DNA from 3 places in the Clostridium sp. M62/1 genome. Region 2 is predicted to be linked to each of the others. Evidence: riboswitches for the same ligand, from Rfam matches in the RefSeq annotation. Region 2 holds a riboswitch; each other region holds the start of a gene.

Region 1 (10,675 bases), 900 kb from region 2:
TGCCGGGGGACAGAGTCGTTGTGCGCATGGGAAATGTAATTCCTTTTGACGGAGAGGTGGCTGCTGGAGAGGGGATGGTAAACCAGGCGTCTCTGACTGGGGAAGCTCTTCCGATACGAAGAACGGAGGGACAGTCCGTCTATGCCGGAACTGTTTTGGAGGAAGGGGAGCTGGAAATTCTGGTCAGGGCTGTGTCCGGCGCCACCAGGTTTGAGAAGATCGTGACAATGATCGAAGATTCGGAGAAACTGAAATCAGATCTGGAAAGCAAGGCGGAGCACCTGGCAGATCGTCTGGTGCCGTATACGCTGTTAGGAACAGGGCTTGTGGGACTTATTACCCGCAATGCGACGAAGGCGCTGTCGGTTCTTATGGTGGATTTTTCCTGCGCGCTGAAACTGGCCATGCCGATCGCCGTGCTTTCTGCCATACGGGAAGCGGGACAAAACGGTATTACTGTAAAGGGCGGGAAATACCTGGAGGCGGTAGCCGGGGCAGACACGATTGTATTTGATAAAACGGGCACGCTGACAAAGGCGCAGCCGACGGTAAAAGAAGTCGTTGTGTTTGGAGATTATCCAGAAGCGGAGGCGCTCAGGATCGCAGCCTGCTTAGAGGAGCATTTCCCTCATTCTATGGCAAAAGCCGTCGTGGATGCTGCAAAGAAAAGAAACCTGTGCCATGAGGAAATGCACTCCAAGGTAGAATATATTGTGGCTCATGGGATTTCTTCTTCTATAGGCGGAAAGAAAACCGTAATTGGAAGCAGGCATTTTGTCTTTGAAGACGAAAAATGCCGAATCCGTCCGGAATATCAAGAGCGGTTTGACATGCTGCCTGAAGAATACTCCCATTTGTTTCTTGCCATTAACGGAGAGCTGGTTGCAGTAATCTGTATTGAGGATCCGCTCAGAGAAGAAGCAGAGGAGATGGTAAGGCTCCTGAAAGCAGAAGGCATCTCCAAAGTTGTTATGATGACTGGCGACAGCGAGCGAACCGCAGCCTCGATCGCAAAGCGCGTGGGAGTGGATGAATATTATTCCGAGGTGCTTCCGGAGGATAAGGCGGGATTTGTCGAAAAAGAAAAAGCAGCAGGAAGAAAGGTCGTGATGATCGGCGACGGAATCAACGATTCGCCGGCGCTTTCAGCTGCAGATACGGGAATCGCTGTCAGCGATGGGGCAGAAATTGCCCGTGAGATTGCGGATATAACGATTGCCGCAGAAGATCTGCGGGAGATCGTAGTGCTGAAACGCCTGTCGAATGCTATGATGGATCGAATTCAGGAAAATTACAGAGGAATAGTTACCATCAATGCGGCCCTGATTGCGCTTGGCGTGGCGGGAGTTATCCAGCCTACGACTTCCGCGCTGCTGCATAATACGTCTACTTTAGCCATTAGCCTGAAGAGTATGGGAACTCTATTGCCGGAAAAATAATGAAGGAAGACAGAAGAACGGTTTTTCAGAGAAATCGTCTTTTGTCTTTTTTCTTTGAATGAAGATATGCACCGAGTGCTTCATCTAAGCGGAAGACATACCTGGCGGCTGTCTCCATTGAAGAAGCTGCTAAGGCCGGTAAATTCTAGTCTGGAAGCAGCTTAAGAGGGAGTGTTTACTTATAAATGAATAATGAAATGAAAAGGCCGCACTGGCTGGTTCAGTTTTGATGTAAACGAAAAGAAATGGGACAGATAAATGAAAGATCAGACAGAGGGCTTGCATTTTTAAGAATCCGGCGGTATAATAGGCACGATAAAAAACAGGGGAGCTTGTGGGCAGGCTGAGAGGAAGTAATCGAACTTCGACCCTTTAACCTGATGCGGATAATGCCGTCGTAGGAAGTCAAAGGGTGAGATTTTTTCGGGAGACGCTGCATCAGGCGTCTCTTTTTGTATGTCCTTTTGCAGCGCCGGGACTTTGCTCTGTAAGCAACCGAACCGCCGGGCGGAAAGGAGTGAATCCTTTCTGTCCTGATTCTGGAGAAAGCGGCGCTGTGACAGGCTGTTTTCTCTGTATTTCAAAGGAGAGAAGTAGAAAAATGAACAAGACAGTGAACCAAACAGTGAAGGAAAAAAACAGGGCAGCTGTTCAGCAGAGAACAGGAATGTCCCTTAGAACCAGAAAAATGGTCTTGACAGCCATGTTTGCGTGTCTGGCCTTTGTGCTGAATACCTTTGTCTATTTTCCGGCAATGGCTCCGTTTCAGCATTTTGTGGATGTGCTGGCGGCTGTATTTCTGGGTCCGTGGTACGGGTTTGTCAGTGCGCTTCTGTGCGGGCTGATGAGAATGATGTGCGGGCGGACTATCCAGGCAGTGGCAGGGGCTGTATTTGGGCCGATTCTGGGAGGACTTCTGTACAGAAAGACAAAAAATATTTATCTCGTGTTTGCAGGGGAGGTGGTGGGAACCGGATTCTGCGGAGCCATGGTATCCTACCCTCTTATGAAGCTGTTTTACGGACTGGATGCCCAGTCTCCCTTCTATTATATTCCATTCTACACGCCGGCAGCTGCTGTCGGAGCTGCCATGGGAATTGCAGTGCTTCTGCTTTTAAAGCGCGCCGGAGTATTCGGGCGGATGATGGATGCGATCGGATAGACAGTCAGCTTACATGCTGTACTGAAATCAGAAGCTGAGTAGGAATGAAGCTGAGTCGGAATGAAGCTGGGACAGGGCAGAAATGACGCCGGAAACGAGTCAGAACGGAGCCGAACAGGCAGAAAAGGAGTCGGAAAGGGACCGGGAATGGATCAGTTACAAGAGAGAATTTTAGAAGTGTTTTGCAGGACAAGGGAGCAGGGTCCGCTGGTGCAGTGCATCACAAATTTTGTCACGGTCAATGACTGTGCCAACGTGATACTGGCAGCGGGAGGCTCGCCGTCCATGGCCCACGATATACGGGAAGCGGCAGAGGCAGTGGAGGGAGCGGCAGCCCTTGTCTGCAATATGGGCGCGATTGAGAACATTGATGCGATGATTCTGGCAGGGCAGCGGGCCAATGCTCTGGGAAAGCCGGTGATTCTCGATCCGGTGGCAGCCGGCGGCACAGAGCTTCGCAGGAGAGAGTCCAGGCGGCTGCTTGAGGAAGTACATTTTTCAATTATACGGGGCAATGCCTCAGAGCTTCGCTATCTGGCCGGCAGGCAGGCTGCGGGAAGCGGGGTGGATGCAGGCGGAGCCGATCGAGTCACAGAGGAGAATCTTCTCAGGGCTGCAGAAGAGTTCAGGGAGCTTTCGAGAAGAACCGGGAGCGTAACGGCTGTATCCGGGGAAATCGATCTGATCTCTGACGGAAATCAGACAGCCGTCTTCCGTGGCGGATGTCCGGTGATGGCCAGGATTACAGGAAGCGGCTGTATGCAGACTGCGCTCCTGGGCGCATTTTCCGGTGCAGGGAGGGAGGACTCCTTTGCAGCTGCATGCGCCGGGGCGGCTGTCATGAACGTCTGCGGCGAGCTGGCAGACGAAAAAAGAAAACGAAACGGCACGGGAAATGCCACGTTTCGCACGGACTTAATTGATGCAGTATTTAATCTGACAGAAGAACAGTTAAAGGAAGGGATGCGGTATGAAATTTTCCAGGGATGAGATCAGAAGGGCGATGCTGCTCTATGCAGTGACGGATCGCTCCTGGCTGAGAGAAGGGGAGAGTCTGTCTGGTGTATGCAGGGAGGTTCTGAAGGGAGGAGCTACCTTTCTGCAGATCCGGGAGAAGGACTTGGATGAGGCTTCCTTTGAGGCTGAGGCCAGGGAGCTTAAGGAGCTCTGTGCAGAATACAGGGTTCCGTTTGTGGTGAATGACAGCGTGGAGATCGCTCTGAAAATTCAGGCAGACGGTGTTCATGTGGGGCAGTCAGATATAAAAGGGCGTGATATCCGCGCTATGATAGGCCCTGACCGGATTCTGGGGATTTCAGCCGGAACGCCTGAGGAGGCTGCCGTAGCAGAAAAGGTAGGGGCAGACTACATAGGCGTGGGAGCCGTGTTTGGAACCAGCACAAAGAAGGATGCGAGAAACCTGTCTGTGGACGCACTCCGGGAAATCCGGAATTCTGTTTCCATTCCCATTGTGGCAATCGGAGGTATTCAGCCGTCCAATCTGATGGAGCTTGCGGGAACGGGAGTGGACGGAGTGGCTGTGGTGTCAGCTATTTTCGCCGCAGAGCGGCCGGGAGAGGCCGCAGAGAATCTGAGAAAGCTGGCAGAGGAGATGGTAAGACATGGATAAGCAGTTTGCTGTGTTTGATCTGGACGGAACACTGGCAGATTCCATGGTCTGCTGGGCGGAGCTGGCCGGGGAATTCCTGAAAAAACGGGGGATCCATCCTGTTCCGGAGGGCATAGCCGATGAAATTAAAACGATGACAATGGCGGAGTCTGCGGCTCTGTTTGTCAGGACATTCGGCCTGGAGGATACGCCGGAGCAGGTGGCAGGCGAGATGAATGCCATGATAGAGGAGCATTACAGGAAGGATATTCCGCTGAAGGACGGAGCCGGTGAATATATCAGGCAGCTCGCCAGCCAGGGAGTCAGAATGTGCGTTGCATCTGCGACGGACAGACACCTTGTCAGCGACTGCCTGAAGCGGCTCGGTATTCTGCCGTATTTCGAGTTCCTCATTTCCTGCGAGGAGGTAGGCCGCGGAAAGGACAGCCCCAGGGTCTATGAGGAGGCCGCACGCCGGTTCGGTGCACAGCCCGGGGAGATCGCCGTTTATGAGGATGCACTGTTTGCTGCCAGAACAGCGAGACAGGCGGGATTCTACGTGGTCGGTGTATATGACAGGGGATCGAAGGATTTTGACCAGTTAAAGCAGATGGCTGACGAGGTGGTGCTTAGCTGGAGAGACTGCCTGGGATAGAAAAGAAAAAAGAGAGGAGAGAGTGGTATGAGCGCAAGCATTGCAATTCAGGTTCTGCCCAAGGTGGACAGTGACCAGGAGGTATGCCGGATTGTGGATCAGGTGATTGAATATATAAAAAGCACGGGACTCCACTGTGAAGTAGGCCCCTTTGAAACGACGATAGAGGGGGAGAGCTATGACGAACTGATGGATATTGTCAAGGAGTGCCAGCATGTGGCAGTCAGGGCCGGAGCGCCGAAGGTTTCAGCCTATGTAAAGATTGTGTACCGCCCCGATGGGGAGATCCTGACGATTGATCAGAAGATTGGAAAATACAGGGACGAATAGGAGTGCCGGGAGCCGGGAAAGGGCCGAAAGAAGCACCGGAAGGCCGAAACAGACACAGCGGTAAGCAGACGAAGCGCAGAGAGCGGGAGGAACAAAAGTGAAAACAGTACTTTCAATAGCAGGGAGCGATTCAAGCGGAGGAGCAGGAATCCAGGCAGACTTAAAGACCATGATTATGAACGGTGTCTATGGCATGAGCGCTGTGACGGCGCTAACGGCCCAGAATACCACAGGGGTGAGGGGGATACTGGAGAGCAGCCCGGAATTTCTGGGACAGCAGATCGACGCAGTCTTTGAGGATATCCGGCCGGATGCGGTAAAAATAGGTATGGTTCCCTCAAAAGCTCTGGTGCAGATGACGGCAGACAGGCTCCGCTTTCACAGAGCAGAGCGCATTGTGCTGGATCCTGTGATGGTGGCTACCAGCGGTTCACGTCTGATGGAGACGGAGACAGTCGCTGTTTTGGAGAAGGAGCTTATGCCGCTGGCGCTCGTGGTCACTCCGAATATACCGGAGGCGGAGATTATGGCCGGCATGAAGATAAGGGAAAAAAGTGAGATGGAGGCTGCAGCTGTAAAAATCTGGGAGAAATTCGGCTGCGCCGCGCTGGTCAAGGGAGGACACAGCGTCAGCGACGCAGATGACTTCCTGTTTGACGGACGAAAGGGAGAATGGTTCTGTGGAAAGAGGATTGACAATCCCAATACCCATGGAACGGGGTGCACGCTTTCAAGCGCCATTGCCTCCAATCTGGCCAAGGGTTACTCCCTGTCTGAGTCCGTCCGCCGCTCCAAGGATTATCTCTCTCTTGCCCTCGCCGAAATGCTTAATCTGGGAGCGGGAAGCGGCCCGATGGATCATGGCTTTGCGCTTACAGGCACATTTGCAGAATAGGAGAGGGCACTGGAATTTAAACTGCGGATCTGAAACGCCGTTTTTCCTTCCTTTTCGACAGACTGCATGATATAATGGGGATATCAGACACGATATCTGCGAAGGCAGGATGAAGGAAAGGGGTGCGTGCTATGAGCAAGGTTATAACGGTCAGCCGGGAATTCGGAAGCGGAGGAAGAGAGCTGGGGGTGAAGCTCGCAGAAGCTCTGGGGATTCCTTTTTATGATAAAGAGCTGATTTCCATGGCAGCTGACGATATGGAGATTGCGGAAGAGGCTTTCCGGCGCTATGACGAGAGGGTGGAGATTCCGGATTATCTGAATCATGAGAGATATGTAGCTCTGGCAGATTTATACCAGGTAAATATTTCAGATCAGCTGTTTGTGGCCCAGTCCAATGTAATCAGACGCCTGGCTGCCCACGGCCCGTGTGTGATTGTGGGCCGGTGTGCAGATATGATATTGGAGGACAGCGTCAACCTCTTTTTGCACGCCAGGATGGAACGGCGGGTGATGCGGGTGATGGCCATTGAAAAGAGTACGGATCCGAAGGAGACCGAACGCCATATCCGCGAGGTAGACGCAAAGAGAAAAGATTATTACCAGTACTATACGGGGAATACCTGGGGCAGGGCCCAGAATTACCACCTGTGCCTTGATACGGGACTGGCAGGGATCGATGGCTGTCTGAAGGCAGTGCTGGCCTATCTGGAAGCATTTTAGGGGCCGGCAGGAACGCAGGGGAAAATACAGGACAGGAAAAGAAAAAATAGGGGCAGCTTCTGCAGTTGATATGCTCCCTTCTGGGCAGACAAGTAAAAAATTAAAGCTTGTCACTTAGGAGGGAGCACACCACAGACAGAGGCTGCCTTTTTTGGACAGATACGCTGCCGGAGAAAATTAGTATTGACTTAGAGTGAACTCCAGGGCATATAATCAGTTTAAAGCTGGAACCTTGCAGAATAATACGAAGGATACTGTGTATCCAGAAACAGCTTTTACAATAGCTTCAAAAAGCTTCAGAGGCGGGTGCAGAGATATCTTCTTAAGAACGATGGAAAAGTTCCGGCACAGGATTTTTGACTGACAGAAGGAGGAGCGTGCAGATATGATTTACAAAAAATTTCAGAACCTGAATCTTTCAGCCCTTGGAATGGGAACGATGAGGCTGCCGGTGATTGACGGGGATGATTCCCGGATCGATGAGGCTGCTGCAGAGAAGATGGCTGCCTATGCCATAGAGCACGGGGTAAATTACTTTGATACGGCATGGGGATACCACGGCGGCCAGTCCGAGCTTGTGATGGGACGGATTCTCAAAAAATACCCCAGGGACAGTTTTTATCTGGCCACAAAATTTCCGGGCTACGATCTCTCCAATATGGATAAGGTGGAGGAGATTTTCGAGAAGCAGCTGGAAAAATGCCAGGTAGAATATTTTGATTTTTACCTGTTCCACAATGTCTGCGAGATGAACATTGACGCATACCTGGATCCGAAATACGGAATTTACGATTATCTGACAAGGCAGAGGAAAGAGGGCAGAATCCGCCATCTGGGATTTTCCGTTCATGGAAGCCTGGATGTTATGAAGCGCTTCCTCGACGCCTATGGCGACGCCATGGAATTCTGCCAGATCCAGCTGAATTACATAGACTGGGATTTTCAGGATGCCAGGGCAAAGGTGGAGCTGCTGGCTGAGAAGAAGATTCCTGTCTGGGTAATGGAGCCCCTCCGGGGAGGACGGCTGGCCTCTCTCCCTGAGGAAGGTGAAAAGCGGCTGAAAGAACTGCGCCCGGATGAGCCCATTCCTGCCTGGGCCTTCCGCTTCCTTCAGACAATCCCGGGAGTGACCGTCGTTTTATCCGGTATGTCCAATATGGAGCAGATGCAGGCCAATATCGAAACCTTTAAGGAGGATAGGCCTTTAGACGAGAAGGAGAGAAAGGTGCTGGCAGAGATTGCAGAAGGGATGGTAAAGAAAACAGCCCTCCCCTGTACGGCCTGCCATTATTGTGTCAGCCACTGTCCTAAGGGACTTGACATTCCTTCTCTGCTGAATTTATACAATGAGCACAGCTTTACAGAGGGCGGATTTATTGCCCCTATGGCGCTTTCGGCAGTTCCGGAGGATAAGAGGCCTTCTGCATGTATCGGCTGCAGAAGCTGTGAGGCTGTCTGTCCCCAGCAGATCAAAATTTCTGAGGCCATGAAGGACTTTGTCAGGAAACTGGGATAGAGACGGCGCTCCCCTTTTTGCGCTGCGGAGTATTCAGCCGGCAAAAAAGCAGGAGAGGAAGAAAAGGCGCGGAGCCGGGCAGGGTGAAAAAATGATGCGCAGGAACAGAGTTTAGAAGGAGATTGAAAGGATGGAGTATCGCAGATTACAGCGGGGAGGAGAGAACATCAGCATTCTGGGGCTTGGAAACAGCTCTCTGGGAGCGGCAGGGCAGAGGGAGGCAGAGGAAACCATCGCCCTGGCCCTGGAAAACGGCATCAACTATTTTGATATGGCAGCGGCAGACGCCTCGCCGTTTTCCGCCTTTGGAAATGCTGTTTTAGGGTACAGAAATCAGGTGTTCTACCAGATCCATTTCGGAGCGGATTACAGAAGCGGGAAATACGGCTGGACGCTTAAGCTGGAGGATATAAAAAAATCAGTGGACTGGCAGCTTCAGGCTCTTAAGACAGACTATATCGATTTTGGCTTTATCCACTGCATTGACGAACAGGCAGACTGGGAAAAGGTACTGTCCGGCGGGACGCTGGAGTATATCAGAGAGCTGAAGAAGGCAGGGACAGTCCGCCACATCGGTCTTTCGTCCCACACGCCTTCGATTGTGGAGCGCTTTCTCGATGAGGGCGATATCGACATGGTCATGTTCAGCATCAATCCTGCCTATGATTACAGGCAGGGAGACTATGCCATCGGCAGCGTGGACGAGAGAATGGCCATGTACCGCCGCTGCGAGGCCGAGGGAGTGGGAATTTCAGTTATGAAGGCATTTGGAGGCGGACAGCTTTTAAATGCAAAGACCTCTCCCTTTAAGAGAGCGCTGACAGAATACCAGTGCATCCAGTATGCCCTCGACAAGCCGGGAGTGGTGACGGTGCTTCCGGGCATCCGGGGAAAGGAGGATCTGGAACGTATTCTGGGATTTTTCAGGGCGTCCAGAGAGGAGAAGGACTACTCGGTTCTCGGAACCTTTGCCCCTCAGGATGCAGAGGGCATCTGCGTCTACTGCAACCACTGCCAGCCATGCCCGGCAGGGCTTGACGTGGGGCTGATCAACAAGTACTACGATTTGGCAATGGCAGGAGATGCTCTCGCGAGGGACCACTATGAGAATCTGGAAAAGAAAGCCTCTGACTGCATTGGCTGCGGCCACTGTGACAGGCGCTGTCCCTTCCATGTAGGCCAGGCAGAGCGGATGAAGGAGATTGCCGGGTACTTCGGAAAATAGCCCGGAAAACGCCAACGAAAGAGGCCCTTTGCGGTTTCGGAACATGCAGGAGCGTCAAGAACCGGTATCAGAGAACAGAGAGCCAAGGCCCCGGGAGAACTTCGGGGAAAATGGTATGGAAATAAAAAGCAGAAACATGACAGGAGAAGAGCAGATATGAAGGAAAATGTGGAAGAACTGGTGAAAGAAAAACTTGGCCAGGGGGCAGTATTTCCGGCAGGAGAGGAAAATACAGCCTTCTCCCAGTATTTTAAAGGCCAAAGCTACCTGAAGATGCTGACAACAGCAGGGGTGGGGATTGGAAATGTCACCTTTGAGCCCGGCTGCAGAAACAACTGGCATATTCACCACAAAGGAGGCCAGATCCTCCTTGTGACAGGAGGCCGCGGCTGGTACCAGGAGTGGGGAAAGGAAGCTGTCGAGCTTCATGCCGGGGATGTGGTAAACATTCCTCCGGAGGTGAAGCACTGGCACGGAGCGGCTAAGGACAGCTGGTTTCAGCATCTGGCCGTGGAGGTGCCGGCCGACGGCGCTTCCAATGAGTGGCTGGAGGCTGTGGAGGATGAGGAATACAGCCGGCTTCCATAGGAACCTGCTGCAAAACAGAGTGAAAATATGACGGAATTCAGGTTCAGGAGGTACAGGGATGAAAGTATTGATGCTCAACGGCAGCCCGAGAAAAAACGGAAATACGTCTGCCGCCTTAAAGGAGATGGAGCGTGTATTTTTAAGGGAAGGAGTCGAGGTGGAAACCGTGCAGATTGGGGCCAGGGATATCAGAGGCTGCATTGCCTGCTATTCCTGCAGCAAGACGGGACGGTGTGTGTTTGAGGATGAGGTAAACCAGCTGGCTCCGAAGTTTGAGGAAGCTGACGGTCTGGTGATTGCCAGCCCTGTGTACTATGCCTCTGCAAACGCCACGCTGATCGCCTGTCTGGACCGGCTGTTCTACAGCACGCATTTTGACAAGACCATGAAGGTCGGGGCGAGTGTGGCAGTGGCAAGGCGGGGAGGCTGCTCTGCCACCTTTGATGAGCTGAACAAGTATTTTACTATCACGGGAATGCCGGTGGCCTCCAGCCAGTATTGGAACAGCGTGCACGGCAGGAATGCCGGAGAGGC
Region 2 (10,675 bases):
GTGGCCATGCATCCTATCTCAAACTGCTCTTTTGTCTCCTCTATCTTCTCAAGTCCCAGCCCGCTCAAATCGATCAGCGTCTGGATTGTCCTGTTCTGAAGTCTGAGCCAGCAAAAGCCGCCGCAGATAACAGAGGATTTCTTCTTATTCAGTTCATAGGCCTCATCCAGGCTCCCCGCCATGACAAAATTCGTGTAATGAATCACGCCTTATCCTCCTCGTATTTTTCATTTTTCATTCTGTCCGTCTATTTGCAGTCTGTCACGCCCATCTCTCTTCTCTTTCATCTTCAGGGCATGTCCGGCCTGTATGCCGTGTCTATAGCAGGCATATTTTAACACAGATTGCGGAAGAGAACAATCTGAAAAAGTCATTCTCTTCCGCGAAAATTGTCTTCTGCACCTCCCCCGCAGCCCTCTGCTGTCTCTGGCAAAAATCAGTTATCCCTTTTTCCGGTTCCACGTACCTTCCGTCCCCTGGTCTCCCTTTTCTCTGTGCCTTTCACCACTCCCTTTTCCTTCGAGCGGTTCTGGCAGGCCATACAGTCCTCGTCAATCTCATATGCAGCATTTCCTTCTATAATTAAACGGATTCCCATATTGTTTCAACCTCCCATATCTCTATCATATGCAGTACTGATACAGGCTGTGTATCATGTTTTGGCATGACAGCGCATATATTAAGGCAAGGAAAAGGAGGTAAAAACCCCATGAAAAGTGAACCTGATTTAAAAATGACGGATCTCGATTATCTGACAGCGTCCCCCCATCTTCAGATGATCAAAGCCGCCCTTCCGTACATACATGTCCCGGAGCAGCGCTTTTTCTCCCTGATGGTAAAAATCAGCGAGCTGGAGCGCACAGTACGGCTGTTTCAGGAGACAGAAGACGGAATGGTCGGAATCTGCTCTCTCGAGGAGGATGAGCCGTCCTCTCCCATTGACATGTTAAATGCCATGAAGCCCTACGGCACGCCGCAGGAACAGGAATTTATCGATCTGGTGGCCAATTTTCTTCAGGGCTCCAGGCTTTACCAGTCTTACCGCGAGTCCGCGCCTGAAACCATCCGCCCTGTCTCCCCAGAGCACAGCGGCGGTACTGCAGAATCCTCCGCCGACTCCTCCGGCCCCACAGCCAGAAGCCGCGCAGAAGAGGCGGGAAGGCGGGATACCGGCCACTTTCCTATCGAACAGCTGAAAAACATGCTGCCGCCGGAGCAGCAGTCCCGCCTGGAAACGGCCCAGCTTCTCATGCAGACCATGCAGAGCTTGTCCTGAGCTCGCACAGCCACAGAAAGGATTGAAATTATGAACACTGCCTGGAAACAGGATCCCAGACTGAAAACAATGGATCCGGAAAAAGTAAAATACCTGTCAAACCTGGCCGAAACCGTGGAGCGCACTCCCAAAGACAAGCTGATGCCCCTTTTCATGAGCATGGCGGCAGGCAGCAGCCAGTATCATTTCAGCGACGACGAAACGGATCTCCTTGTGTCTATCATGACAGCAAAGATGAACCCCGCAGAAAAAAAGCGGGTGGAAATGCTGCGAAGTCTGTCCAGGCGCTTAGGCGCCGGGAAACAGGGCAGGCCGAAAAAAGGGTAGAGAAAATATCCCTGCCGGCAAATCCTTTCGCTTCACAGGTAAGCCGGCAGAATTTTCTGTGAAAAAACGAAGTTTCCTGTTATATAAAAACGGCGGCCGCATCTGATATTCCAGAATGCGCACCGCCGCTTTCTCTATCCCCGGCAATCAGCCTGCGTCACAGAGCACAGACTTAGATTTCCTTCTTCCAGAGTCCGTGAAGGTTGCAGTACTCGTATGCAGCCACTGCCTCGTCTCCTTCGCTGAGAACAAACTCTGCCTCCGGCTTCTCTCCCGGATTCAGATATTTGATCTGGCTGCCCTGCTTTGTCTCGAGAGCAATCCACTGGATCCAGTGAGCCTCCAGCATCGGGTGCTCAACCTCTCCTACCTTAACAGTAACCTTCTGTCCCTCCACTGAAACAGCAGGCACATGCTTCTCATGAGCTCCGTCGCTGGTTCCCGGAACAATCTCGCTCATCTTCTCTCCGCAGCACATAACCGGTACGCCCGCATTCTTTACATAAGTTACGATATTTCCACAATGCTTACAGACATAAAATTTTAATGCCATTTTGCACGCCTCCTTAATGATTTTAATATTGATTCCTATTATACTTTATTAGTGTTTAAAAATCAAGTGTTATCTGACATCTTTCTGATTTTTCCATATTCGTTCGCCCATACCGGCTCCGCAAAAGCGGATGCCCCGTTCCATTTCTGTGCTTTTCTTTATCCTCCGGGCGAGCCGGGCTGCTCTGCCTTCCTCATTTTGAGCACTTTTCCCCTTCATTCTTTACAAACCTGCCAGGTTATGCTAAAATCAGAATGTTTTGAATGAATGCCATAAAAACAGGGAGCTTGTAGACAGGCTGAGAGGAAATTGTGAATTTCGACCTATAACCTGATGTGGATAATGCCAACGTAGGGAAATACGAACGATTCTGAAGCCCTGCCGTTATCCGGCCGGGCTTTTTTCTTTCCCTCCTTGTCTCTCTTTCCCTGCTTTGCTGAAAGGAGCTCTTTCATATGAAATATGCAAAACGCGCCGCGCCTGTTCTCGCGCTGGCCGCAGTTCTCATCCTCTGGGAGCTTGCCGTGGATCTTTTTAAAATCCCTCTCTATGTGCTCCCCTCCCCTGCAAAGGTGGTTCTGGCGCTGGCAGCGGATCGCTCGGTCCTTTTTAGCCACGGTCTTGTAACCGTCTCTGAGGCCCTGCTCGGAATGGGAATCTCTCTGGTACTTGCTGTGCTGCTGGGCATTCTCATGGACGCCTTCGCTCCGGTGCGCCGGTGTGTCTACCCAATCTTGGTGGTGACGCAGACGGTTCCCATGATTGTGCTTTCGCCCATCCTCATTATCTATCTCGGTTTCGGCCTGGCGCCAAAAATCCTGACCGTTGTGCTGATGTGCTTCTTTCCTGTGGCTGTCAGCTTCACCGACGGGATGGCTCAGCTGGATCCGGAGTACATGTACCTTGTCCGCTCCTTCGGAGCAGGAAAGTGGGAGGCCTACCGTCTGGTAAAAATCCCTGCCGCCATTCCTTCTCTCCTGTCCGGCCTGAAGGTAGCCGCCACGTACAGCATCAGCGGAGCTGTGGTCGGCGAGTGGATCGGAGCGCAGAAGGGTCTTGGCTACTATCTGCTGCGTGTTAAAAACGGCTACATGCTGGACAAGGTCTTTGCCTGCGTCCTGGTCATCGTTTTTCTCAGCCTGTGTATGAATCTGGCTATCTGGCTTATCCAGAAAACGGCTGCCCCTTACATGGGACAGAAGGGAACTGAAAAATAGGGAAAATAAAAAGTATCCGGCTGCCGGACTTCTTTGACAGTCTAAGCGCCCTGTCCCATATTTTTAATAAATACTTACTGAATGAAGGAGAATGAACATTATGAAAAAGAAACAGCTGACAGCTCTCACTCTGGCGGCCCTCATGGCCGCATCTCTCACTGCCTGCTCCGGCGCAGGCTCCGCTTCTGAAGGCGAATCCAAAGGTGACGGCACGGAATCCTCCCTGCAGGCTCCATCATCAGAGCAGACAGGCGCCCCCTCAGAAAGCGGCAGCACCTCAGAAGCTCTCGAGGATGTCACCGTCATCCTGGACTATGTGGCCAATACCAACCATACCGGAATGTACGTGGCTCTGGATCAGGGCTATTATGCTGAAGAAGGTCTGAATGTAACCATCGCAGAGCCCACAGAGGGCGCCACAGCCACTCTTGTGGCAGTGGGCAAGGGAGATTTCGGCATCAGCTACCAGGAGGATGTGACCATCGCCCTGACCTCAGAGGAGCCTCTGCCCATAAAGGCGATTGCCGCCATTATCCAGCACAATACCTCCGGCTTTGTCACCTCAGCCGACAAGAATATCACCTCCCCAAAGGACTTTGAGGGAAAGACCTACGCAGGCTGGGGCGGCCCCGGAGAGTCTGCTGTGCTGGAGGCTGTGATGACACAGGCCGGTGCAGATTTCTCCAAGCTCAATATGGTTATCTCCGACGGCTCCGGCTTTGCCGCCTTAAAGGATCAGGTGGATATTATGTGGTTCTTTGAGGGATGGGACAATATCACCTGCAAGCTCAACGACTTCCCGATCAACTACATGCCTGTAAGAGAGCTGGACGACCGGCTCGACTACTATACTCCGGTTATCATCGCCAACACAGACACCCTCTCCAAGCGTCCGGAGATGGTCCGCAAATTCCTGCGCGCCACAGAGAGAGGATACCTCTACGCTATCGAGCATCCTCAGGAGAGCGCCGAGATCCTTCACAAGTATGCCCCCGATTACTCTCTGGAAATGCTGACCATGTCCCAGGAATTCCTCTCCGGAAAATACATGGAGGACACAGAGGTGTGGGGAAGCATGTCCGATGAAACCTGGGACAACTACACAGACTTTATGGTGGAATACGGCGTCATCGACGAGGCAATCCCTGCCGCCGACTGCTATACCAACGAATTTCTCCCCGGTGAGGCAGAATAAGCTCTGACCCTGCCTGCTTTCCGGCAGGGCAGGCCGGTTCACCGGTCACCGATGCAGTCAGCTCTGCGCTGAGAAAGGATAAATAGATGAAGTTAGAAATCTCTGACCTGGCTTTTTCCTATGAGGACAGACCTCTGTTTTCCTCCCTCTCCCTCTCCGTGAAGGAGGGAGAGTTTGTGAGCATCCTGGGCCCCTCCGGCTGCGGAAAGTCCACGATTTTAAAGCTCCTCACCGGAGTTCTTAAGAAGGAGTCCGGCTCTGTCCTGGTAGACGGAAAGGAATTGTCAGGAGCCGGCGGACATTTCGCCTACATGCCGCAGAATGATCTCCTCTTTCCCTGGAAAAATATTCTCGACAACGTATGTCTCTACGGCAGAATTCACGGCTCGATGGACAGGGCGAGAAAGGAGGCTCTGGACAATTTCCCGGCCTTCGGCCTTTCCGGTTATGAATATAAATATCCCGGTTCTCTCTCCGGCGGAATGCGGCAGAGGGCGGCTTTTTTGAGAACCGCTCTCTGTGAAGCGGACATCCTCCTGCTGGACGAGCCCTTCGGCGCCCTGGACGTCATCACCAGAGGAGAAATGCAGGACTGGCTTCTGACTATGAGAGAACGGCTGAACCGAACCGTCCTCCTAGTCACCCACGACATGGACGAGGCCATCTACCTGTCCGACAGAATTCTCATACTGAACGGTTCTCCCGCCCGCATTACCTGCGAGATCTCCGTCGAAGAGAAAAACAGGAGCCGTTCCTGGCTCTATGAGCAGGGCAGCCTTCGCCAGACCATCTACCGGGAAATCATAAAGACAGGAGGGAAAGAACATGAGACTGTTTGATGCCCATGCTCATTTGGGAGATGAGGAGGAGCTTCTCTCCAGAAAGCGGGAAAATATCTCCTCCCTCGTCTGCGCAGGAACACCTGAGGAAGCTGAGCGCCTCATGCTTCTGTGCGAACATTCTCCATTCTCCCCAATTCTTCTGCCCGCCCTGGGCCTTCATCCATGGCAGGCAGGAAATGTCTCCTTCAGGGACATGGAGCCCTGGCTTCTCAAGGCCCCCGTCATCGGTGAAATCGGCATGGACAGCGTCTGGTGCGACGTTCCTCTTTCCAAGCAGGAGAAGGTTTTCTGCGCCCAGCTGGAGCTGGCCAGCGCTCTGAAAAAACCTGTTGTTCTCCACACCAAGGGTCAGGAAAAAAAGATCGCGGGTCTTATCAGAAACTATGAAAATACCTATCTCGTCCACTGGTATTCCGGGGAGGAGGGGCTCTCAGAATTTCTGGAGCTTGACTGCTACTTTACCGTCGGCCCCGATGTCTTTTATAATCCTTCTGTGCAGAGGGCTGCCAGGCTCGCACCTGAAAACCGCCTTCTTGTGGAGACAGACGGATGTTCGGCAGTCAAATGGGCCTACGAAAACTTCTGCCGGAGCCGTTCCGTCTCAGAGCGCTCCCGGGGGGAGGTGCACTCAGAGATCCTCCCTCTTCCTGACTGGCGGGATATACGCGGGGTTCTGGAGCACAGTATCCGCAAGACGGCTCTCCTGAGAGCAGAAGCTCAGAAAGGAAGCCTTAAGGAGACTGTCCCGGACAAAGGCTTTCCTGAGCCCCTGGCAGAACGACTGGCCGGCATCATGGAGCAGAACTTTCTGCGGTTCTTATCAAAAGAGAGAGGCTAACAGCCTCTCTCTTTCAGATCATGGACCAGCTCCACATAGAATTCTCTCACGTCGAAATCAGGGATATTCTCCCGGTTCAGATCGATCATGTCTCCGTGGGAGATCCCTCTCTTTCCTCTGGCTGTCAGAAAGCGGAAGCGTTCTCCCCACGGAAAGGAGCTCTCCGCCACCAGCCCGTCATTGGGCCCGTCAAAATACCGGACCAGGGCATGGGAGAAATTGAGGGGAAATCTTCCTCCAGAGGCACGGTTCAGCTTCGAGCCCACGCTCTGGTAAAAGACTCCGGGACAGTCGGGTACCTTCTGATTGAAGTCTCTTAAGGCGGAGGCTGTCAGATCAGTGACTGCTGCCAGAAAGTCCGGCTTATCGTCTCCCAGCTTTCTGAGGGCTCTGTTGTACCCGGCCGCGACCTTATCCTTCACCGGCTTTGGAATTTCATTCAGGAGATAATCTGCAAACACACAGCCTCTGTGAGGCGTATTGATCGTGGTGAGGGATGCCGCATACTGATCCATACCGAGAACGCTCAGGGCATAGCGGCAGTCCAGGCCGCCCTTCGAGTGGGCAATGAGATTGAACTTTTCACATCCTGTCTCCCGGGAAAGCTCCCGGATTCTTTCTAAAAGCTCCCTGCCGCTGTCAGCCACCGATGCAGCTGACTGGTGATTTCCGTAATAGATGACAGCCCCGTTTTCTTCCAGCTCTTTCGGAATCCTGCCCCAGTAGTTAAAGTATTTGTAATCCCGGAAAAATACGCCGTGCACCATGAGAATCGGATATCTGGTGGCGCAGAGCCTCTCCTCCTTCCTCTCCCTGTTTCTGAGTATCCTCATACTCTCAAAATCCGTTTCCTCCCTCACGATCCGAATCAGGCGAATCAGAACCAGCAGGTTTACAACGGGAATCCATCCGCACAGGGCGCCTATGACCCTCCATTTGGCTCCAAGCTGAAAGGAAGAAAGATAGATTCTCACCATTCCATTCCAGAATACGGCTGCCTCTGCCAGAAATGCGGTAAGTATCTGCCAGAAAAACAGCCAGAAGGACTCGTCAAACATCCGCTTTGCCCCGTACAGAGTAAAGAGGACGCTGGCTGTGGCGGATATTAAAAACAATGTCAGCAGCTCACAGCCGTTCCCGCAGCGTCTGAGCCTGGACGTTGGCAGACTCCTGTTGGCAAAAGAGGGAAGAAGATTGGCCAGAAGAAAGACTGCTGCCGCCGTTGTTCTCCACAGCCCTCCCATCTCCGGCCAGAGTACTCCTGCCAGAACGGTGTTGGCTGTCAGGAAGATGCCTGCTGAGTAGAAAGCGCGGACTCCGTACTTTGTAAGCTGTTTCATGTCCCCTCCTTTTTATCTGCCTTTTCCTTATCTGCCTTTTCCTGTTCCCCCCGGCCAGACAGCTTCCTTTACTTCTGTCCCTCTGCCATGTACGGACCAAGAGCTTCCCTGTCCTGTACAATCAGGATCTTTGCATCCTTATCGGCAGTTGTGAGGATCGTTTTTACAAGCTCCTCCGGGATACCGATACAGCCCGCTGTGTAGGTGTCATCCTTCACTTTCGGGCAGTGGAGGAAGATGGCAGAGCCCCGTCCGGGAACACAGTCTGCATTGTAGTTTAAAACCAGCGCGTAGTTATAGCACGGCCCCTGATTTTTTAAGACCTCCGCCGAGCGCCAGTCTGCCTGAACCGCACCGGCATTTACATACTGATTGTAATATCTGCTTCCCACATCATCCACAAAGCAGTCCCCGTCCTGTACCTGCCGGTAGGGAATCCGGCTTCCCGGATCCTCCTTCAATCCAAAAGCCATGGTAAAAAAGTAGAGGCCTGACGGTGTTTTCTTGTCTCCTTCCACCTTGTCTGCCGTGATTCCGGCCCGCCCGCAGGTTCCGCGCGTTCCGAACACCTCTGAAAGCCGGCCGTCTTCTCCCCTCTCATAGTACCAGAGCGTGAGGCTGCTCTGATCTGCTCCGTCTCCCACTGCCAGAATCAGATGATCTGTCTGCTCTGCCGCAGTCAGCTGATTTACGTCAAACCCTTCCGGCAGATACTCAGCCAGAGCCGTCTCTCCTGTTTTGGTCTGTTTTTCCTCTCCCCGCCCCTCTGCCCTGCTCTCAAGAGCCGGGCCTGAAGCAGCTGCCTGTCCTGCAAAGGCCGTCATATGCCCTGTTCCCGCCGCTGCGAGAACAGCTGCGGCAAGCACAAGACCTGCACATCCTCTTCTTCTCATGTTCTGTCTGCTCCTCTCCTGTTTTATCTGTTCCTCCCACATCGGTATGGCGCATTTGCATCTCTCCCGGCCTGCCCCGCCTGCCGTCCCAGGCCTTTCCCTGTCAGAGGCTGTTTTCTCCTTCGCCGTCACAGGGGACAGGTTCTGCCGTCTTTTCCTTTTTCAGCCCTGTTTCCCTGCCCCGGGCCCGCTTCTCTCAGCTCTTCCTTCTGCAGCTCTTCTCTCTCCAGCTCTTCCCTGGCGCTTCTCCTGACCATCCAGTCTGCGATGGCAAACATCAGGGCAATGCACTTGCAGGAAACATACTCATTTCCATAGTTGATGTCCCGCCCGTGAAGAATTCCGTTTCTGTAGGGAATATAGATCGGCTCCGTATTCGTCTTCAGACGGTTCTGGTTAAACTGGAACTTTAGTTTGGAAAGCCCCTCGGTGCAGCCCACCAGACAGTCCCAGGGATCCACCGTGGTAGCCGCTGTGAAGAACCCTTTTTTTCTTGTGTAGTCATTGACCGCCCCATCAATAATGATTAAAGACAGGGGAACACTGGCATAGTATCTCCCTTCCGCATGATCCTCAAAGCACTGCCTGATCATGCCCTCGCGCATGGCAAAGGAGGGAGAGGCATTCAAAATATGCTCCACCTGCTTAGGAGCTTCTGTCTTATAGTACTCTATCAGGACGCGCTGGGCAGCCTCCATTCCCTCTTCCTCGAAGGTCTGGTTTGCCCTGTGAACCAGCTCTTCGCTGATAGTATCATAGGCACACCAGCCATAGTCGGCGAACCGCTGATTAAAAACAGGCCCCTCTTTAATCAGGCTCCCGCAGCAGCCGCAAGTTTCTTCCGTCATTACATCTCTCCTCCTCATATCCCGGGCAGGGAGAAGGCGGTGCCAAAGGCACCGTCTCCTGCGCCGTCTGGTTCTATGATAACACAGCAGGGTGGGTTTGTGAACTCCCCGGTGCAGAAGTATCTCTCCGCATCCTGATAGCCTGCATCAGCCCTTTTATCCCTTTTTTTCTCAATTCGTTTCCCCTCATGGCTTTTCTTTATTCATGAGATGCAGTAAGGCCTCCGCCTTTTCGGGGAGGCTGAGCCTTCCCTGATATTCCATAAACAGCACCTTCGTACCTTCTCTGGCAATCAGAAGCTGCATTTCTTCCTGTGCTCCCCATAAAAATGTATTAAATCCCTCCACCTGAAGTCTGGAAAATCCCTGTTCCATCTGCCTCTTCGCCTGCTCCTCAAGCTCTCTCTCCATCCCTTCTGCAAAATCTTCCATTCTGGAATTATAAAAATGCACCCTCAGCTTCGCTGTATAGGCTTTTCCCTCTTTCGGTTCAATTTCTGCAGTCTGCCTTACCTCGTACTGCTCTCGCATGAAGGGATTGTGGTAGTAAATAACATCCCCATCACAGTACTTTGCCTCTTCAGGTATCCCAGCTTCTTCCAGAAGCTCCAAAGCCACAAACGTATCTCCATAGCCTAATTCCTGGGCCACGGGGCCTCCCTGTCCGCAGGAACTAAACAGGCACACAGCAGCCAGAAGCACAAGCAATGTGAATATATATTTAGACCACCGAGGGAATTTTTTCGTTCTCACCTGCTCCTCGTCAGGACCCAGGCACACCCCTTTTTCCAGTAACCTCCTCATATTTTTTGTATAGCGCCAGTTCTCCACGACCCTCACGATCAGAAAAACTGCCAAAGGCATGAGCCCTATAAGAGCGATCATCTCCGGCTCTGCCAAAGTCAGAAATGGACTTTTCACAATACCAGCAAGAAAATCTCTTATATTAAACAAAAAGACCCCAATGCACAGCACTGTTGCCACCGCCGCCGTCATCAACCGCTTTTCCTGCCATTTCAGAGCCATCTCCTGCAGCTTAGAATTCGTGTAAAACTCTGCAGTATCAGGATCATCTGCCCGTAAAATGTTATACAGCGTCCGGTGAGTCGTTACATACCGCCAACCGTTTTTCAGGTACTCCTTCTGCCGTGCTTCATCGCATTCTCCCTTCTTTCCATCTATAGGCGCCAGACGGTATAGGACCCTAGCAGGCTCCCTCTTTTCAAAATACCACCAGCTTCCCACCGTCTCCGTAAGAAAAAAACCTTTAAGAGCCATTTGTTCCAGCCATAATTCCACATCAAAAATCTTGTGTTCATTGACTGGAAGCTTTGCCAGCTTTTCCT
Region 3 (10,675 bases), 1.9 Mb from region 2:
GAGCGTGCGGTCTCAGAATTCTCTGGATCTTCACAATCTTTGCACAGCAGAAAACGCTGACTTCCCTCTACATCTCCTATCCGGTGAGCTGGGTTATCACAGCGAGCGTACATATGCTCTGCTACTTCCTCATTAAGAGGAAGATGCCTAAAAAGGATGGGATTGTATAGCGGTAATCCTTCTTACAGATGAAAAGGACAGAAAATTTTTGAAAAATAAGATGAATAAATTGATAATTTTTCGCATGTATGATAAAATACAGGTAGAAATAAATCGTGGTATTCAGCGGGAAGCTGTCATATATATGCACAGCTAAAAGCTTTCAGCCGTGAGAGGAGGCCTGTATTATGAGTAAAAGGATTGTTACGATCAGCCGTGAATATGGAAGCGGAGGACGCCAGGTTGGGCAGATGGTGGCCAAAAATCTGGGAATGGAGTTCTATGACAAGAAACTGATTGATCTGGCCGCCAAGGAAATTGGATTTTCGCCGGAACTGATTGCTGACAAGGAGCAGAGGGTGACAAACAGCCTGCTCTATAACTTTGCCATGGGAAGTTTATACGGGATTGCCTATCCGAGAACACCCAAGCCTGAAGAGCTTCCGCTGACGGAGCAGATTTTTATTGCCCAGAAAAAAATCATTGAGGATGCGGCCAGGAGAAGCCCCTGTGTGTTTGTAGGGCGCTGTGCAGACTACATTTTGAAGGATCGGGACGATGTGCTGAAGGTCTTTATCTACTGCGACAGGGAGATCAGACGCCAGAGGGCACTGGCTGAGTACGGCGAGATTGAGGAGTACATCGACGAATTCATGCATCAGACGGACAAGAAGAGGCGGATTCACTACGAAACCTTTACAAACCAGAAGTGGGGTCGCAGGGAGAATTACGATCTGATGCTGAACAGCGGCGCGCTGGGAATTGATTCCTGCGTACAGCTGATCTGCGACGCTGCAAAGCGGGGATAACGGCTGTAAAAGGGCCATTATCCCTGTGCATACCGGTTTCAGACTGTGCTGCTGAAAGCCGGAAGCTGAATTCCGCCGCAGAATGCGAAATAGTGAAACGTAAAGACAGGCAGGGCTCTGCAGGGAGCCCTGCCTGTTTTTGAAAAATAAAATGCGTCCTGAGAAAAGGCTGCGCCTGGTTTGGGCGGCAGCCTTTCACACTCAGGGCGCTTTTTTATTCATCAAAGATGGAGACAATCTCCCCGTCGAGAATCCGGTTCATGTTTTTGACGGCGCAGAAATTTCCGCACATGGAGCAGGTATCCTCCTTTTCCGGCCTGGCGGCTGCACGGTAGCGTCTGGCCTTCTCGGGATCAATGGAGAGGCGAAACATTTCTTCCCAGTCCAGCTGCTTTCTGGCGGTGCTCATTTTTCTGTCCCAGTCCTCGGCACCGGGTATGCCCTTTGCGATGTCGGCTGCATGGGCTGCAATGCGCGAGGCGATGATGCCCTCTTTTACGTCGTCCCTGTCAGGAAGGCGAAGATGCTCTGCAGGGGTCACATAGCAGAGGAAGGAAGCGCCGGCTGCCGCTGCTATGGCGCCGCCGATAGCTGCCGTAATGTGGTCGTAGCCGGGGGCTATGTCTGTGACAAGAGGCCCCAGCACATAGAAGGGAGCGCCCTTGCAGAGGGTCTGCTGAATTTTCATATTGGCTGCAATCTGACCCAGGGGCATGTGGCCGGGGCCCTCGATCATGACCTGGACATCTTTCTCCCAGGCGCGTCTGGTCAGCTCTCCCAGAGTGACAAGCTCCTCTATCTGAGAAATGTCGGAGGCATCGGCAAGGCAGCCGGGCCGGCAGGCATCGCCGAGACTTAAGGTGACATCGTATTCCCGGCAGATGTCGAGGATTTCATCAAAATGCTCATAGAATGGATTTTCAAGCCCGGTCATCTCCATCCAGGCAAAGATAATGGACCCTCCTCTGGAGACGATGTTGGTCAGACGCTTTGCGTCTTTAAAGCGCCCTGCGGTATTTTTGTTGATTCCCACATGGATTGTCAGGAAATCCACGCCGTCGCGGGCATGCATCCGGACAATGTCCAGCCATTCCTCAGTGGTGATCTCCTTTAAGGGCTTGTGGTAATAGACTACCGCGTCATAGATGGGGACCGTCCCGATGATGGCGGGACATTCCGCTGTGAGCTTTCTGCGGAATTTCCGGGTGTCGCCGAAGGAGCTCAGATCCATAATGGATTCTGCCCCCAGGGCCACTGCGTCGTTTACCTTTGAAAGCTCCATGTCCAGATCCATGCAGTCCCTGGACGTTCCCAGGTTTACATTGATTTTGGTGCGCAGCATGGAGCCGATTCCGTTTGGTTTAAGGCAGGTGTGAAGACGGTTGGCCGGAATGACAGCCTTTCCCTCTGCCACCAGCTTTCTGAGAGCCTCCGGTTCAAACTGTTCCTTTTCTGCCACACACCTCATCTCTTTCGTGACAATTCCCTTTCTGGCGGCGTCCATCTGGGTGGTATAGGGCCGCGAGGATGGTGTGATCCCTGATTGCACCTGTGTTTTTTCCATGATAAAACTCCTTTCCTGGGAGGGAACAAGAGGCTGCTGAACTGATACGGGGAAATACTGTCAGGGAAGCCGGCATAAGACAGCTTCTGAAAAGAAAAAGATCTGAACCCAAAGGTACAGATCTGAGAATGACAGAAGAATCAAAATAAAACCCTGTAAAAACAAATGTCACATCTATGATCCCTACGTTGGCATTACCCAAATCAGGTTATAAAGGTCGAAGTTCGGTTACTTCCTCTCAGCCCGCCTACGAGCTCCCTCTTTTCAGCGAAAGTATAGCACCCGGAGGCGGGGGTGTCAAATATTTTCTTTGCAGTCAGGCGCAGAGCTTCCATGCTTAGGGGCGGCGGGTGTCTATGCTTTTGCCTGCTGATTCCCACTGAGTACCGCCTAGACGAACGCCCCCCTTTATGCTATAATCTGATACGATAGGCGAATTATATTTATCAATTCTGCACCGTCCGGTACATACGGCAGGTGCGCGAAAGGGACGAACAGACGGCAGCCGCCGGGGATTTTGGCGGCTGTCCCTTCAGGGGGGGAGATGTTCGATATGAAACAGGAGAGAGAAATGAAAGAGGATATCAGAATACAGGGACAGCTTCGGGTCTATCTGCAGTGGCCGCTTTTTATGGCGGTGATTCTGATGGCGGCGAATGTGGTGATAGGCCTTGTGGATTTAAAGGCCGGCATTGTCATGACGGGCTTTACCCTCGTCTATGCAGTGTTCTGCGCCTGGCTGTATCTGTATAAGAGAAAGCGGCTGCTCGGCGGGCTTCTGGACTTTTCTGCCGAATATGCCAGACTTCAGCAAAACATGCTGGCTGACATGGAATTTCCCTATGCGGTGGCTGATGAGAACGGCCTGCTGCTGTGGATGAATGAGGGATTTTCCGATATTGTCAGGGACGACAGAAAGAACAGGACTCTTTTCGGCCTGTTCCCAGAGCTGACAAGGGAGACTCTGGACGGGATTGACAAGGAGGACACGATCCATGTGACCTATGGAGACAGCTTTTACCGCATGGAGATCCGCCATATCTGTGTGGATGAAAGAGACGGCATTAAGCTGGATACACCGTCCAACGGCGAGGAGGAGGTGCTCTGGGCTGTTTACCTGTTTGACGAAACGGAGATCCTGACTCTGAAGAAGGCCATCACCGATCAGAACCTGGTGGCAGGACTCATCTATCTGGACAACTACGATGAGGCCCTGGAGAGTGTGGAGGAGGTGCGCCGCTCCCTTCTGGTGGCCCTCATTGACAGAAAGATCAACAAGTATATCTCCAATCTGAACGGCATCGTGAAAAAGATGGAGAAGGACAAATACTTCTTTGTCATTAAACAGAAGTATACGAAGGAGATCGAGGAGGAGCGGTTTTCCCTTCTCGAGGAGGTCAAGACAGTCAACATAGGAAATGAGATGGCTGTCACCCTGAGCATTGGTATGGGAATGAACGGGGAGTCCTATATAAGAAATTATGAGTATGCCAGGACAGCCATCGACATGGCCCTGGGACGGGGCGGCGATCAGGCTGTGGTGAAGGATGGAGAGAAGATCACCTACTACGGCGGCAAGTCCCAGCAGCTGGAGAAGACCACCCGTGTGAAGGCCAGAGTCAAGGCCCACGCCATGAGAGAGCTGATGGAGACCAAGGATAAGCTCTTAATCATGGGCCACCGGATCGGGGATCCGGATTCCTTCGGAGCGACTATCGGTATCTACAGAATTGCAGCTGCCTTCAACAAGAAGGCTCATATTGTCATTAACAGCGTCAATTCCTCTGTGCGGCCCATGATGGACCGGTTTAAGGACAATCCCGATTACCCGGAGGATCTGTTCCTGACCGGCGAGGAGGCTGCCCAGCGGGCAGATGCAAACACCATGCTTGTGGTGGTGGATGTAAACCGGCCCAGCATCACCGAGGCGCCTGAGCTGTTAAAGCTGGTCAAGACGATCATGGTGCTTGATCACCACAGGCAGAGCAGCGAGATTATCGAAAATGCCGTGCTCTCCTACGTGGAGCCCTATGCGTCATCGGCCTGCGAGATGGTGGCTGAGATTCTTCAGTATGTGGGTGACGGAATCAAGATGAAATCCGTGGAGGCGGATGCCATGTATGCGGGTATCGTCATTGATACAAACAACTTTATGAACCAGGCGGGAGTCAGAACCTTTGAGGCGGCGGCCTTCCTGAGGCGAAACGGAGCGGATGTGGTGAGAGTCAGAAAACTGTTCCGCGACCGGGTGGAGGATTACCGCGCAAGGGCTGAGGCCGTGAGAAGAGCTGAGATCTTTGAGAAAGAGTTTGCCATCTCCGAGTGCCCGTCCGAGGGGCTTGAGAGCCCGACTGTGATCGGCGCCCAGGCGGCCAATGAGCTCTTAAACATTATTGGAATCAAGGCGTCCTTTGTGATGACGCAGGTGAAAGATACGATCTTTTTCAGTGCCCGTTCCATCGATGAGGTCAATGTGCAGGTGATGATGGAGAAGCTGGGCGGCGGAGGACACAGGACCATCGCCGGTGCTCAGCTGAAGGATACCACACTTGAGCAGGCCAGAGAGAGGCTGAAAGAGATGCTCCTGCAGATGAAAGAGAAAGGAGAAATTTAAAATGGAAGTAGTATTATTAGAGGATGTGAAGTCCCTGGGAAAGAAGGGACAGGTAGTAAAGGTAAATGACGGCTATGCGAGAAACTTTATCTTAAAGAAAAACCTGGGTGTGGAGGCTACGGCCAAAAACTTAAACGATCTGAAGCTGCAGAAGGCCAACGAGGCTAAGATTGCCGCCGAGCAGCTGGCCGCCGCAAAGGAGATGGCCAAATTCCTGGAGGATAAGTCCGTAACCTTATCGATCCGCGCCGGCGAGGGAGGAAGAGCCTTCGGCTCTGTGTCGGGAAAGGAAATTGCAAAGGCCGTTTTCGAGCAGCTGAAGGTAGAGATCGATAAGAAAAAGCTGGTGCTTCCTGAACCACTGAAAACCTTTGGAACTCATGAGGTTCCTGTTAAGCTCCACAAGGAGGTAACAGGCACGCTGCGCGTAAAGGTGACGGAGGCTTAACAGATGGATGAAGCGCTGATTAAGCGCGTGCTTCCTCACAGTACAGAGGCGGAGCAGTCCGTCATCGGCTCCATGCTGATGGACCGCGAAGCGATTATTTCGGCGTCTGAGATTGTCACAGGCGCCGATTTTTACCAGCATCAGTATGGCGTGATGTTTGAGGCCATGGTGGAGCTGTTTAACGAGGGAAAGCCGGTGGATCTGGTGACGCTCCAGGACCGCCTGAAGGAGAAGGATGTTCCCCCGGAGATCAGCAGCCTGGATTTTGTCAGAGATATTATGACGACAGTCCCCACCTCGGTCAATGTGAAGTCCTACGCCAATATTGTGCGTGAGAAGGCAGTGCTGAGAAGACTGATCAAAATAAACGAGGAGATTGCCAATACCTGCTATGCGGGGAAGGACAAGCTGGATGATATTCTGGCTCACACGGAGAAGGCGGTATTCGATCTGCTTCAGAGCAAGGGAAGCGGGGATTTCGTGCCTATCCGCCAGGTGGCCTTAAACGTGCTGGAAAAGATTGAGGCAGCCTCGAAAAACCAGGGCTCGGTCACGGGGATTCCCAGCGGGTTTCATGATCTGGACTACAGGACCTCGGGCTTTCAGCCCTCCGATTTTATCCTGATCGCCGCCAGGCCGTCCATGGGAAAGACAGCCTTTGTGCTGAATGTGGTGGATCACATTGCAGTGAGAAAAAATCTTCCCTGCATGGTGTTCAGTCTGGAGATGTCCAAGGAGCAGCTGGTGAACCGAATGCTCTCCATGGAGTCCAGGGTGGATTCCCAGAAGCTGAGGACGGGAACCCTGTCCGACTCAGACTGGGATGCCGTTGTGGAGGGAATCGGCGTGATCGGAAACTCCAGGCTGATTATAGACGACACGCCTGGAATTTCCATTATGGAGCTGCGCTCCAAGTGCCGGAAAATGAAGCTGGAGCACGGACTGTCCATCGTAATTATCGACTACCTTCAGCTTATGAGCGGAAGCGGGAAGGGAGGGGAAAACAGGCAGCAGGAGATCTCGGAGATTTCCCGTTCCCTGAAGGCTCTTGCCAGGGAGCTGAATGCGCCGGTCATCGCTCTGTCCCAGCTCTCCCGCGCCTGCGAGACGAGGCCGGATCACAGGCCCATGCTGTCTGACCTTCGAGAGTCGGGAGCCATCGAGCAGGACGCGGACATGGTTATGTTCCTCTACAGGGACGACTATTACCACAAAGATACAGAAAATCCGAATATTGCAGAGGTAATCATTGCCAAGCAGAGAAACGGTCCCATCGGAACCGTGAATCTTCTCTGGAGACCGGAGCTCACGAAATTTGAGAATCTGGCGAAGGAGAGGTAGAGAGGGTGGGGTGGCAAAAAAGCCAGTTTTTTCGTTCCAGCGAAGTCACGAAAAAACTGGCTTTTTTGCTGGAGTGAAGTTAATGAAAAAACTGGCTTTTTTGTTGGAGTGAAGTTATGAAAGAACTAGCTTTTTTGCTGGAGTGAAGTTTACGAATAAACTGGTTTTTTTGCTGGAGGAAGGAAATTACAGGGGAAAGGAGGGGGATAAGGGGAGGCGGGATGTGGATGGAGGGGTGAGATTTTTTCTGAACTGTGGATAAGGCTTTTCGAGGGAGATTCTGTTATTTTTGAGGGTTATTTTGACATAATTGGAATTTGGTTTGCATATAGTATAAGTAAGCTACGAAATATTGTGAACCAAAGGAGAGGATTGAATCATGGCTGAGGTACATTATCTGATATCAGACGCTTCCAGGAAGGTGGATGTGGAAGCGCATGTGCTGAGATACTGGGAGGATGAGCTGGAGCTTAAGATACCCAGAAATGAGATGGGACATCGTTTTTATACAGAGTTTCATATCCGTCTGTTTAAGCAGGTGAAAATGCTCAAGGACAAGGGGTACCAGCTCAAGGCGATTAAGACGGCTCTCGCTAAGTCGCTGGAGTCGGACGGCAAGGTGATCATTCCAAATGAAGTGCTGGAGGAGGATGTGCTGGCGGCGCTCAGGGAAGCGGGGGCTTCACAGGGCGGAGAAATTCAGGAAGAAGGGGGACAGGCTGCAATGGACGGGCAGGCTGAGTACAGGAAACAGGGGCAGGAGATTCCGGCTGCAGGCGGACAGGATGGACAGGCTCTCCAGAAAGACGGCGAGGGAGAGGTGACGCTGGCAGCAGAAACCGGCATAAACCGGCAGGAGCCCCAGGTGGGACTTGAGGAGATTCTGGAAAATGGAAAGATGGAGCAGTTCCAGCGGCTCATGAACCACATCATCGGCCGCGCGGTGGAGGAAAACTGCGAAAAACTGAGCCAGGACATCGCCTATATGGTCCATGAGAAGCTCTTAAAGGAGATGGACTACCTGATGCGGGTGGCTGATGAGAAGGAGGAGGAACGGTTTAAACGGCTCGATGAGATTATCCGCATCTACCAGAGGGATAACCAGAGCCGCCTGGAGGCTGCTGCTACGAAGCTTCCGTTTTTCCCGTTCAGAAAAAGAAAGTTTGGGAGGAATGGGAATAAGCTGTAGGGGGCAGAGAAGCGGGAAGCTAAGAGGACAGGGAGGGAGGCCCATGAGCTTCAGTTTATGAATGGCCTCCAGCTCCAGAGGGACAGAAAGAAAATATAGATTCGTGAAAAAGAGGAGAGAATGCTGAGAAGGTGCGCTCTCCTCTTTTGGTTTCTTAGTTTCATCTGTTATATCACCAGATTTCTCTATTATTAGCTGTCCCTCAGGCATATAATTTTCTGCGCCTTTCATGGCAGAGCCCGGAAAACCTGAGAGACTCCTGTGCGGAAATGGTATTATCCTGTCTGTTTTTAATATATTATTCCAAGAAAAATATTTTTGTACAATAAAATAGAAATGAAAAGAAGCATTACCTGATAATAGACAAACAAAACAAATTGTTGTATAATTGATTCAAATGTGCGAAATGCTAATGGTTGATTTTATTTAAAGAATCTGTATTTTATGAATCTGTATTTTATGAATGAAGAGAAGGAGGCCGCATTATACTAAAGTGAGAACGGCTAGAGAGCGGGAAGGGAAGCTTTCTTTTGGCTGTGAGAGGCATTTTGCATGAAGACGGAGCTATTAAAACGGCGCCGGAGGCGCCAGGGTCAGGCAGAAGCCGTGCTTTGCAGGAGAACAGGTGGTGATTAGATGGTGCAGGAGACAATAGAAGCTGTAAAAAAAGCAGAGGCCGAGGCGGAGGAAATGATCAGAAGGGCTTCTGAGGAGGGGCGGCAGCTTGTAAGCAATGCGAGAAGCGAGGCGGAGGCTGAAAGAGAGAAATTCAAGCAGGAGGTTTCTGCAAGGAATTCCAGGTCAGAACTGGATTACGCCAGGGAGGCTGAGGAGCTGATGAGGGAAGCCGAAAGGGAGGCCGGAGAAGAGGCGGCTGCCATGAAGGATAAGGCGGCAGAGAAAACCCCTGAGGCAGTGAAACTTATCATAGAAAGGCTGGTATAAGAGCTGCCGGTCAGGAACAGACAGACACCGTTTAACCCATGCTTCATTTGAGAGTCAGACACAGGTCTGGGGCCTGGAAAGTGAGAGACAGTTCAAGCAGAAGGATGGTCTTGTAAAGACAGGAGGGATGTTTACATGGCAGTTCTGCAGATGAGGAAAATAACCATCTGCGCACTTTTAAAAGATCGGAAACCCGTTTTAGAGCTCCTGCAGGGAGCCGGAGTGGTGGAGCTGTTGAGGACAGAAACAGAGGAGGACAGTGTTTTTAAGCGGCCTGACACGATTTCAGAGCGTCAGTCATGCGAGAGAAATGCGCTCACTGCGGAACAGGCTCTGGAAGCGCTGGGACAGTATGTCCCGGAGCAGACCTCGATCTTTTCAGCTCTCGAGGGAAAGAAGCAGGCGTCGGGAGAGGCCTTCCAGACGCTCAGTGAGAGCCATGACAAGGTGCTTGGGGATGCGAAGCAGATTCTGGACTACAGCCGTCAGATTGCTGAGGACAAGGCCTCTATCGCCAAGCTGCAGGCACAGAAGGAAACCCTCGTCCCTTGGCTGGGCCTAGACGTTTCCATGAAAGCAGCCGGCACAGAGCGGACAGCCCTGTTTATAGGCGCGGTGGGAGGAGAGCTGACTCTGGACCTGCTCTGTGAGAAGCTGGCGCAGAGAGCTCCCGAGACAGATGTCCATGTGGAAATCGTAGGAAGAGACAGAGATCAGACCTGCATAGCAGTTCTGTGTCTGAAGGAAGAGGCCGCTCAGGTGGAGGAGGCCCTTCGGGCCATAGGTTTCGCCCGGCCGGCCCAGGCAGTGGATGAGATTCCCGCTGTGTACAGGGAGGAGCTGGAAGATGAGATTAAAAAGCTGGACGAGAACATCAGGGCCACGGCAGGAAAGCTAAAAGCCTACAGCACAAGCAGAGATAATTTAAAGATGCTCTCGGATTTTTACAGAGTGCGCGCAGAAAAATACAGGGCACTGGGGGAGATGCTTCAGTCGAAACAGACGATCCTGATTACGGGCTATGTGCCGGAGAGGGAGGCAGAAAGGCTGGCAGACAGGCTGAACAGCCGCTTTGAGATTTTTGTACAGACACAGGAGATCCCCGAGGACGAGGAGGCCCCGGTTCTCTTAAAAAACGGTACGCTGGCAGAGTCGGCAGAGGGAGTGACTGCCTCCTTCGGGCTTCCTGCTAAGGGGGAGATCGATCCCACATCGGTGATGTCCCTCTGCTATATTTTCTTTTTCGGACTGATGCTTTCAGATGCAGCCTATGGGCTGATCGTATTTATCGCCTGCTTTGCAGCATTAAAGAAATTTCCGCGGATGGACAGCGGGCTGAGAAAATCTGTCCGGCTCTTTATGTACTGCGGAATTTCCACCCTGTTCTGGGGCGTCATGTTCGGAGGCTATTTCGGAGATGCAGTAGACGTGGTATCCAGAACCTTTTTTGGACGCGAGATAACGATTCCGGCAGTCTGGTTCGTGCCTTTAAACGATCCCATGAAAATGCTGGTGATGTCCATGCTGTTCGGCGTGCTTCATCTGTTCCTGGGACTTGGAATCAAGGGGTACATGCTCCTTCGCGATAAAAAGGTTCTCGACTTTT

What was found. A riboswitch is a leader RNA that binds a small molecule or an ion and turns the genes downstream of it on or off. The one in region 2 is predicted to bind thiamine pyrophosphate.
Region 1: it holds a riboswitch for thiamine pyrophosphate, as region 2 does, so the genes downstream of both, thiW (energy coupling factor transporter S component ThiW) here and LK436_RS09175 (ABC transporter permease) in region 2, are expected to answer to the same signal.
Region 3: it holds a riboswitch for thiamine pyrophosphate, as region 2 does, so the genes downstream of both, thiC (phosphomethylpyrimidine synthase ThiC) here and LK436_RS09175 (ABC transporter permease) in region 2, are expected to answer to the same signal.

Annotation. Positions count from the first base shown of each region.
Region 1 covers NZ_CP085988.1:2,850,425-2,861,099, reverse strand. Annotated here, with positions in the region: gene LK436_RS13415 (heavy metal translocating P-type ATPase) at 1-1,439, shown strand, start outside; TPP riboswitch at 1,754-1,860, shown strand; gene thiW (energy coupling factor transporter S component ThiW) at 2,041-2,601, shown strand; gene thiM (hydroxyethylthiazole kinase) at 2,749-3,591, shown strand; gene thiE (thiamine phosphate synthase) at 3,572-4,231, shown strand; gene LK436_RS13395 (HAD family hydrolase) at 4,224-4,865, shown strand; gene LK436_RS13390 (thiamine-binding protein) at 4,893-5,195, shown strand; gene thiD (bifunctional hydroxymethylpyrimidine kinase/phosphomethylpyrimidine kinase) at 5,293-6,090, shown strand; gene LK436_RS13380 (AAA family ATPase) at 6,222-6,812, shown strand; gene LK436_RS13375 (aldo/keto reductase) at 7,198-8,328, shown strand; gene LK436_RS13370 (aldo/keto reductase) at 8,459-9,553, shown strand; gene LK436_RS13365 (cupin domain-containing protein) at 9,710-10,141, shown strand; gene LK436_RS13360 (flavodoxin family protein) at 10,200-10,675, shown strand, end outside.
Region 2 covers NZ_CP085988.1:1,946,447-1,957,121, reverse strand. Annotated here, with positions in the region: gene LK436_RS09200 (FAD binding domain-containing protein) at 1-206, opposite strand, end outside; gene LK436_RS09195 (hypothetical protein) at 437-598, opposite strand; gene LK436_RS09190 (hypothetical protein) at 710-1,276, shown strand; gene LK436_RS09185 (hypothetical protein) at 1,307-1,603, shown strand; gene LK436_RS09180 (desulfoferrodoxin family protein) at 1,776-2,156, opposite strand; TPP riboswitch at 2,426-2,530, shown strand; gene LK436_RS09175 (ABC transporter permease) at 2,612-3,373, shown strand; gene LK436_RS09170 (ABC transporter substrate-binding protein) at 3,474-4,568, shown strand; gene LK436_RS09165 (ABC transporter ATP-binding protein) at 4,655-5,407, shown strand; gene LK436_RS09160 (TatD family hydrolase) at 5,394-6,248, shown strand; gene LK436_RS09155 (esterase/lipase family protein) at 6,245-7,588, opposite strand; gene LK436_RS09150 (L,D-transpeptidase family protein) at 7,657-8,481, opposite strand; gene LK436_RS09145 (hypothetical protein) at 8,610-9,329, opposite strand; gene LK436_RS09140 (DUF2812 domain-containing protein) at 9,516-10,675, opposite strand, start outside.
Region 3 covers NZ_CP085988.1:3,859,690-3,870,364, reverse strand. Annotated here, with positions in the region: gene LK436_RS17955 (MATE family efflux transporter) at 1-170, shown strand, start outside; gene LK436_RS17950 (AAA family ATPase) at 348-968, shown strand; gene thiC (phosphomethylpyrimidine synthase ThiC) at 1,183-2,532, opposite strand; TPP riboswitch at 2,696-2,803, opposite strand; gene LK436_RS17940 (DHH family phosphoesterase) at 3,086-5,146, shown strand; gene rplI (50S ribosomal protein L9) at 5,148-5,594, shown strand; gene dnaB (replicative DNA helicase) at 5,598-6,935, shown strand; gene LK436_RS17925 (helix-turn-helix domain-containing protein) at 7,315-8,124, shown strand; gene LK436_RS17920 (H+-transporting two-sector ATPase subunit H.a) at 8,761-9,069, shown strand; gene LK436_RS17915 (V-type ATP synthase subunit I) at 9,205-10,675, shown strand, end outside.